DNA from 4 places in the Cobetia sp. SIMBA_158 genome. Region 4 is predicted to be linked to each of the others. Evidence: predicted binding sites of a transcription regulator. Region 4 holds the regulator's gene; each other region holds the start of a gene.
What was found. Region 4 encodes sigma-54, which starts transcription at its own class of promoters, with help from an activator protein. Its sites were predicted from a motif close to TGGCACNNNNNTTGCTNT; they were not measured.
Positions count from the first base shown of each region.

Region 1: the regulator sigma-54 is predicted to act here: its motif matches at 687-704, upstream of glnT (type III glutamate--ammonia ligase).
Region 2: the regulator sigma-54 is predicted to act here: its motif matches at 1,033-1,050, upstream of R2R70_RS12410 (dimethylamine monooxygenase subunit DmmA family protein).
Region 3: the regulator sigma-54 is predicted to act here: its motif matches at 1,461-1,478, upstream of R2R70_RS08345 (HAD-IIB family hydrolase).

Region 1 covers NZ_JAWJYL010000007.1:148,798-150,998, forward strand. The annotation lists gene R2R70_RS12385 (aminomethyltransferase family protein) at 1-184, opposite strand, end outside; gene glnT (type III glutamate--ammonia ligase) at 859-2,193, shown strand.
Region 2 covers NZ_JAWJYL010000007.1:153,470-155,670, reverse strand. The annotation lists gene R2R70_RS12415 (PDR/VanB family oxidoreductase) at 1-277, opposite strand, end outside; gene R2R70_RS12410 (dimethylamine monooxygenase subunit DmmA family protein) at 262-948, opposite strand; gene R2R70_RS12405 (FMN-binding glutamate synthase family protein) at 1,605-2,201, opposite strand, start outside.
Region 3 covers NZ_JAWJYL010000004.1:137,695-139,895, forward strand. The annotation lists gene R2R70_RS08340 (hypothetical protein) at 1-439, opposite strand, end outside; gene R2R70_RS08345 (HAD-IIB family hydrolase) at 481-1,377, opposite strand; gene R2R70_RS08350 (TRAP transporter large permease subunit) at 1,682-2,201, opposite strand, start outside.
Region 4 covers NZ_JAWJYL010000001.1:59,532-61,732, reverse strand. The annotation lists gene lptB (LPS export ABC transporter ATP-binding protein) at 1-311, shown strand, start outside; gene R2R70_RS00250 (RNA polymerase factor sigma-54) at 545-1,993, shown strand.

The DNA of each region.
Region 1 (2,201 bases), on a different contig from region 4:
AGTGGATCTTCTTGAGCCCCGAGACATCCATCAGACCGGCGCGGGTGCGAATGGTCTCGTGGTCATCGGCCGTGTCCGAGACGGCGTAATTCCAGGCGGTGCCCATGCCATTCCAGTCTTCAAGCTCCGCGCCCAGCTTGCGGTGTTGTTCGGCCAGTGCCGAGATGCGCCATGAATTCGCCATGCGTCCCTTTCTCCTGTGAGTCGTGCTGCCTAGCGTAAATGGGGGGTGCCGTAGTCCTGCTGATGCTGGCGATGATGTCGCGCAAGACGCGCATCCGCCGCAGGAGGTGTTGTTGTTCTTTCGCCTCTTCAGGCGCTTCACCAGGGCTTGTGCCTGCTGCTTGCCTTGCCTGATCGCACGAGAGTCGATTCTTGGAAGGAAAGAAACATTCCCCATAGTTAAGCAAGGGGCTTGCCAATTCCGTCAAAGGCCATGGCCACGGCAGCCCTTGAGCGAGTCAGACGCCGATTGGCAGCACGAATCAGGGCGTGAATATTAGCGCTTTGCGTCATGATGGTGCGAAGAGAGGGCTTTGGGCACCGAAATGATGCCTATTTCGAGAAACGGGCAGGAATTCACTCAGGATCACTTGGCGTTTCCTGTGGGGTAAAACGAGCTTGGAAAATAAATTTACATGTAAAACAGGAGGTTGGTGAAAAGCTCTGGGCGGCAACTGGCGAAATGGCATGCTGCATGCTTTTCTTTGGGGGAAATAAAGTTGACCAGCAGGAATCACAAAAACTCGTTTCATCCGCTATCTTGACGTGGCGAGTCACCACAAGGGGTCAGGTTTCCCGGGGTGGCAGACAGTGTCGAGGGAGATGGAACCCGGTCCGCTCTCAGAGGAAACCCAGATGTCACCCGAAAACGCGCAACAGTTCATCAAGGATCACGACATTCGCTATCTGCTGGCGCAGTTCGTGGATATTCATGGCGCTGCCAAGACGAAGTCCGTGCCGGCCAATTGCCTGATGGATGTGGTCGAGAAGGGCGCCGGCTTTGCCGGCTTCGCCGTCAGTGGTCTCGGCATGTCGCCGGAGGGGCCGGACTTCATGGCGCGGGGTGATCTGAGCTCGTTGTCGCTGGTGCCGTGGCAGCCGGGCTATGCGCGCATGGCCTGTGATGGCTACGTCAATGGTCAGCCGTTCGCCAACGACAGCCGCGTGGTGCTGCTCAAGCAGCTGGAGCGCCTGAAGGAGAAGGGCTGGACGCTCAATAGCGGGCTGGAGCCGGAATTCTCGCTGTTCCGCAGGGGGGAGGCGGGTGAGCTGTTGCCGGTGGACGAGAGCGATACCCTCGCCAAGCCCTGCTACGACTACAAGGGCCTGTCGCGTTCGCGTGAATTCCTCGAACGTCTGGTCGAATCGCTGCAGGCGGTGGACTTCGACGTCTATCAGATCGATCACGAGGACGCCAACGGCCAGTTCGAGATCAACTACACCTACAGCGATGCGCTGACCTCGGCAGACCGCTTCACCTTCGTGCGCATGGCCGCCGGCGAGATCGCCAATGACCTGGGCATGGTGTGCTCCTTCATGCCCAAGCCGCTGGCGGACCGCCCGGGCAATGGCATGCACTTCCACCTGTCCGTGTGCGATGACACCGGCCGCAACCTGTTCGGCGATGATTCCGACGCCCAGGGCATGGGCCTATCGCCGCTGGCGTACCACTTCCTCGGCGGACTGCTGGCACATGCTCCGGCGCTGTGTGCCTTTGCCGCGCCGACCGTCAATTCCTACAAGCGTCTGGTCGGTGGTGGCAGCACCAGCGGCGCGACCTGGGCGCCGGTCTTCATCGCCTACGGGGACAACAACCGCTCGGCCATGGTGCGTGTGCCCTACGGTCGCCTCGAGTTCCGCCTGCCGGACGCCGGCTGCAACCCCTATCTCGTGCACGCCGCCATCATCGCGGCGGGGCTGGATGGCGTAGCGCGCAAGCTGGACCCGGGCACGCCCCACAACATAAATCTCTACTCGCTGACCCCGAGCGAATGCGCCGAGAAGGGCATCGAGAAGCTGCCGCAGAATCTGGCGCTGGCCATCGATGCGCTCGAGGCGGACAGCATTCTGCGCGAGAGCCTGGGCGAGGGAATCTGCGCCGAGTTCATGCGCCTCAAGCGCGAGGAATGGCTGGATTACAACGCGCAGGTCAGTGCCTGGGAAGTCCAGCGCTACGCCGAATTCTTCTGATCTCATCC
Region 2 (2,201 bases), on a different contig from region 4:
CGACCTGCACGCGGGAATGGATGGCTTCGGAGCCACCACGCGAGACCGGCTGCCGACGCACCGCGATGCAGTAATGCGAGGGATCATCCGGCGGGCTGATCAATGAGTAGGCGTTGCGACACACCCGCCCCTCTCCCGGAATGCCCAGCACCACATGACTGCCCGGCGAGAACGGCCTGAAGGGGGACGCCTCATCGGCAGGCACCAGAGTGAGACGGCGCACACTGCTGCTGAGCTGATCGACCGCGGCGACCCGCGCCTTCATGAAGCGAGACATGGTGCCACCTCCTCCTGTGGGGGAATCTCTCCCGGGGCTTCCGCATCGATTCGCACGCCCATGTAGGCGCCGAGACGCTTGGAAAAATGATCACGCACTTCCAGCATCAAACCGCAGCCATCACAGGCTGCCGGCGAGTGGATGACATGCTCACTGACCTGCTGACAGTGCACGCAGAACACATGCCGCCCCAGGGCAGCGACCGGCAACATCACCATGTCATCCAGCAGCAGCCCCTGCTGCTGAGCCAGATTGGCGACCTGCCACACGAAATGCTCACTGCCGATGATGACCAGACACCCCGCGACACCGATCTCGCTGATGGCGCCGACCAGTGCGTCGCAGGCCTTCGGGCGGTCATCGACGTCATACCAGCGATGCAGGCGGGTGTTGACGGCGGGCCCCGTGGACAACGCCTCTGTTGCCGGGGCGGATTGCACGGCGCCTCCCACCTCGCGGCTACCGAGCTGATCAAGCAGCGTACTGATCAGCTGACAATGCATCTGCAGCTGCTGACGGGCGTTGCCCGCCGCCTCACCAGTGCCTGGCAGGCTCTCGGGAGACTGGCACGCCACCAGATAGCGTTGAGCATCGGGCAGCGCCTCGATGCGTGGATAGTGTTGCCGACTTCGAATCCCGGCAGTGACAGAGGATGATTGCGGGCTTTTCATGACACGACCCTGCTCTGAGAAATTGTCCTTGTTGTAATGCCGCCGTCTTGACGATGACGTGCATCCGACTACCACCCAATTTCTTGAGCATATTTCGTGCCATTGACGGCAAAATCATTGCCCTACATACTCGATAAAATCGCCTGAAAACTCCGTTTCACACATGAAAAATTAATCGAGACATTCACGCACCAAAACAGAACATTCAGCTCAAGTAAAACGGCTTTTATTCACCATTATTGCTCTGTTTCAATCTCACCTCACAAGCCAACCTCTACGCCTGACATCTTTCTCATGAAATACCCACAAGATCCTGAAAGAATGGAAAAAATCTGCCTTTAGAAAATCACGACCTCTCCATCGACACGACACCATGTGCTACTCCACAGCCAGCATTCTGACGCGCTTTCCCTTGCATTATATTGGCCGTATTCCTTGACTTGACTCAGCACAAAATAAGGCGCCTCACCGAAGGGGTGAGGCGCTCTAATGACTCGATGACGTCAGGTCACATTTCTCCATATCAACCGGAGCATAGTTACTGTCATTGCGACAGCTTTCCTGGACAACATTGCGGCGAGCTTGCTGACAAAAGGCTCCGCAGCTTTGCCATGACAATCATGCGCAATGAAACACTCACAAGAGAGATCGTGCCATCAGTAACCGCCCTGGCCCGGCACCCAGTTGGTGCCCGCCAGCGGCACCCGGGCCATGGCCGCGGCTTCCACGTTCAGGGCGACCAGATCTTCCGGTTCCAGATGGTGCAGGTGCGACTTGCCACAGGCACGTGCCAGGGTCTGGGCTTCCAGCGTCAGCACGCGCAGGTAGTTGGCCAGACGCTTGCCGGCTGCGACCGGGTCCAGTCGCTGGCTCAGCTCCGGGTCCTGGGTGGAGATACCGGCCGGACACTTGCCATCCTGGAAGTCGTCATAGAAACCGGCGGCGGACCCCAGCTTCTGATACTCATCGGCATAGCGCGGATGGTTGTCGCCCAGCGCAATCAAGGCGGCGGTACCGATGGCCACGGCGTCGGCACCCAGCGCGATCGCCTTGGCCACATCTGCGCCGTTGCGAATCCCGCCGGAGACGATCAGCTGCACCTCACGGTGCAGGCCCATCTCCTGCAGTGCCTGAGTGGCCTGGGGGATGGCGGCCATGGTCGGAATGCCGACGTGTTCGATGAAGACATCCTGGGTGGCGGCCGTGCCGCCCTGCATGCCATCCAGCACGATGACATCCGCACCCGCCTTCAC
Region 3 (2,201 bases), on a different contig from region 4:
GCAGCGCCACCGCCTCGGCGATGCCCGAGGCCTGCACGTAGCCTGAGCAGTACCAGACATTGCGCCCCTTGCCGGCCTCCATCGGCGCCAGGCCATGCTCGGTCAGCTCCTCATCCAGCGCCCGCAGGCGCGGGCCGTCGTTCCACAGGATGCGGTGATGCTGCGGCAGATGTGAGAAGAACTCCTTGGCATGCTCGAACTGGTCACGGTCGGCGCGGTCCAGCCCGATCACGATCTCGCTGAGGTAGGGCACCTGGGCCAGCTCCTCGACGATATGCTTGAGCGCCGGGCCTTCCAGCTCGGAATACAGCGACGGCAGAATCAGGCTCATCGGTCGCTTGCGGGAGAAGCGCATCAGGTCCGCTTCGAGATCTTCCACCGGACGATCGGTCAGGTTATGGAAGTTGGTGATGATGCCATTCTGGTAAAAATCGCTCATGTCAGCTCCTTGTCATGCCGAAGACACGCATCAGGCAGGCGTCAGGCGCCCAGACCTCTGGATGTCCATTCTTCCGGCTGGCCATTGGCCAGCCAGTGACGCAATCCCTCGACCCATCCCTGCGGTCCGGGGAGATTGGCGCGAAAACAGCGGCGTTCATCCGCCAGTTGCGGATAATCGGCAAGCTCCCGATCACGCTGAGAGGTATCACCGACGCCGGGGATCAGCACAGCGTTATCGACGGCGGCCAGCAGCGGCAGGTCATTGGCGCCATCGCCGAAGCCCAGCGTCCAGGGGCGCACCCGCTCGCAGAGCCGGTAGCGGGCGATCAGATAACGCGCTGCCGCGCCCTTGTCGCTGTCCCCGGTCACATGGTGAAAGCGCCCACCACGTGTCAGCTTGAGGCCATGACTGGCCAGACGCGCACGAAAGTCCTCGAGACGCTCCGGCGCGTCACGCCATACCAGCGGTTCACTGGCATCACGCTGTCCCGCCAGGGCCGCGTCGCCCTCCCCCAGCCCCGTCAGCTCACTGATTCTCGCCACCGACATCGAGGCGAAGCCCTCGAAGGCGAATTCCCCGCTCAGCTCTTCCAGCACCGCGAGAATCCTGGCGCGGGGCATCGCCACCGCGATACGACACAGGCCGTGTGCGTCCGGGGCGCTGGCCTCTTCCAGCGGGTAGGCGCTCAGCCAATCGGCCGGCAGCGCCACCACGCCGCCGTTCTCGGCGATCCACGGCTGGCCCGCCAAGCCCAGCGAGTCCATCAGCGGTGCCAGTTCGGCCGCCGTCTTGGAGGTGTTGGGGACGACCCAGGCACCGCGCGCGCGCAGGCGGGTCAGCCAGCTGCGCGCCGGGCCCGGCGAGTAATCGTGGTGATCCAGCAGCGAGCCATCCAGATCGGTCAGCAACAACAGCGGTGCTTGAGTCTCTGACATGTGAACTCTCCTCGTGAAGTGCTGCAGCGTGTCGGGGGTCACCTCGACAGGATCTCGTGGCACCGGACAGGCATTGCAAGAGCATTGCAGGGAATGTGCCAAGATGGTGCAGCTGCCATGACCACCTGCCCCTTCTCACCGTGACTGTGTTTGTGCGCCCATTCATTTGCACCATAAAAGAGCACAAAGCCTGCCTTGCATGATGCCTCGCCACACGACGGCGCAAATCTTTCGTCACCAACGACGACGCCCTCGCAGATGCGAGGGCGTCGAGTCTTGGGCAAGCGGGCAACGTCTGTTGAGACTAGACCAGCCACAGCGATAGTTGCGGCCACAGCAGCAACATCGCCAGCACGCACAGCTGGATGGCGATGAACGGCAGCAGCGAGACGAAGATATCCTTGAGGCTGATGCCTTCCGGTGCCACGCCTTTCAGATAGAAGGCGGCAGGCCCGAAGGGTGGCGACAGGAAGGACACCTGCATGTTGACCGCGAACAGCACACCGAACCATACCGGGTCGTAGCCGAGCTGCACGATGATCGGTACGAAGATCGGCAGGGTCAGCATCGCGATGCCGATCCAATCGAGGAACAGCCCCAGCAGCAGCAGGATCGCCATCATCACCATGATGATCGCCAGCGGCGGGATATCCAGGCCGAGAATCATGCTCGACACGAAGCGGTTGCCGCCCATCAGGTTGTAGACCCCGACCAGCGCCGCCGCGCCGATACCGATCCAGATGATCATGCCGCAGGTGTTCATGGTCTGGGACAGCGCACGCTGCATCAGGGTGATGGAGAACTCGCCACGCAGCATCACCGCC
Region 4 (2,201 bases):
CCGGTGGCGAGCGTCGTCGGGTCGAGATCGCCCGTGCACTGGCCACCGAGCCGGACTTCGTGCTGCTCGATGAGCCCTTCGCCGGCGTCGACCCCATCTCGGTGGGCGAGATCAAGAGCATCGTGCGCCAACTGCGCGACCGTGGCATCGGCGTGCTGATCACCGACCACAACGTGCGCGAGACACTCGATATCTGTGACACCGCCTATATCGTCGGCGATGGCCAGATCATCGCCCACGGTGATGCAGACTCCATCCTGGCCAACCAGCAGGTGCGCGACGTCTACCTGGGCCACGAGTTCAAGCTCTAGGGACTGCGGCTGCGCTGAGTCCTCGCGAGGTAAAAGCTTCGAAAGCCGCTGCGTGATTTTATCGCGTAGCGGCTTTTTCATGTCTGACATCAGACGCATGCATGACGTCCATACCACCTTGGTGGAAACATGGCATGCAAGTTGCTTTAATATTCACGGCAACCACTTGTCAGTGCCCCAAGTCACGGTATAGCGTAGTAAGCACGTTCCTTTGCCGTGAATTGACTGACTCCATGAAACCCACCCTGCAACTCCGCCTCGGCACCTCGCTGACCATGACGCCGCAGCTCCAGCAAGCGATCCAGCTGCTGCAGCTGTCGACGCTCGACCTGCGTCAGGAGATTCAGCAAGCCCTCGAGTCCAACCCCATGTTGGAGCTCGACGAGGACTACGAGTCGCTGGATGTCGTCGAGACACAGGATTCAAGCGAGATCTCCACTGCCGACTCCTCGAGCGAGATTCCCGAGGAATACCCCCTCGACAGTGACTGGTCGGACCTCTACCAGGACCACGCCGGTAGCCTGACCAGCTCCGGCAGTGGCAGCGGGAGTGAAGAAGGGCCGGACTTCGATCGCAATACCAGTGTCGAGAGCCTGCAGGACCACCTGCGCTGGCAGCTGGCGATGACCGACCTCGATGGCCGTGAACGCCAGATGGCGGAGAGCCTGATCGATGCCGTCGACGGTGCCGGCTATCTGAGCCTGTCACTCGACGAGCTGGTCGATGGCCTGCGCGGCCAGGGCCTGCCCGGCCTCAAGGCCTCCGAACTCGAGCAGGTATTGCTGCGTCTGCAGCAGTTCGACCCGACCGGCGTCTTCGCCCGTGATCTGCGCGAATGCCTGCTGCTGCAACTGGCACTGCTGCCGGATGACCTGCCGCTGCTGGCGCAGGCGCGCCGCCTGGTACGTCAATTCCTCGAGGCACTGGGCAACGATGATCGCAAGCTGCTCAAGCGCCGCCTGAGCCTTGACGATGACGAGCTGGATCACGTCATTCGTCTGGTGCGTGCGCTCGATCCGCGTCCGGCATCCGCTTGGGGCGAGCCCGCCAGCGATTACGTGATCCCAGATCTGCTGGTGCGCCATACCCGCCATGGCTGGCAGGTCGAGCTCAACCCGGAAGCGCTGCCCAAGCTGCGCATCCAGCCGGAATACGCCGCACTGATCAAGCGTGCCGACAAGTCCGCCGACAACACCTTCCTCAAGGACAACCTGCAGGAAGCGCGCTGGCTGATGAAGAGCCTGTCATCACGCAATGACACCCTGCTCAAGGTCGGCCGCGAGATCATGGCACGCCAGATCGATTTCCTCGAGCAAGGCGAGGAAGGCATGAAGCCGCTGATTCTGGCCAACATCGCCGAAGTGGTCGAGATGCACGAATCGACCATCTCGCGGGTCACGACCCAGAAGTACATCCACACCCCACGCGGCGTCTTCGAGCTCAAGTTCTTCTTCTCGAGCCAGGTCGGTGGCAGCGGCAGTGGCGACGCCCACTCAAGCACCGCCATTCGTGCCCGCATCCGCAAGCTGATCGCGGAAGAGCCGGCCCGCAAGCCTCTCTCCGACTCGCGGCTGGTCGACCTGCTCGCCAGCGATGGCATCGAGGTCGCACGCCGTACCGTGGCCAAGTATCGCGAAGCGATGGGCATCCCCTCCTCCAGCGAGCGCAAGCGTCTGGCCTGACGCGTCACCTGCGGCTGCCATGCCCTGCTTTCACCTCCACAATGGCAGCCGCCGCCAACCTCAAGCGCTGGATTTTCCGCTCATCAGCCTCTGACTTCGCGGGTAGCGGTACGCCTGTCGTACGCTCTGTCATGCCGTCAACCGCTCATCAATTGCCCGTCATGGGCCATGACGGCGCGCAGGATGACGGTAAAAAACCGCCGTTCCG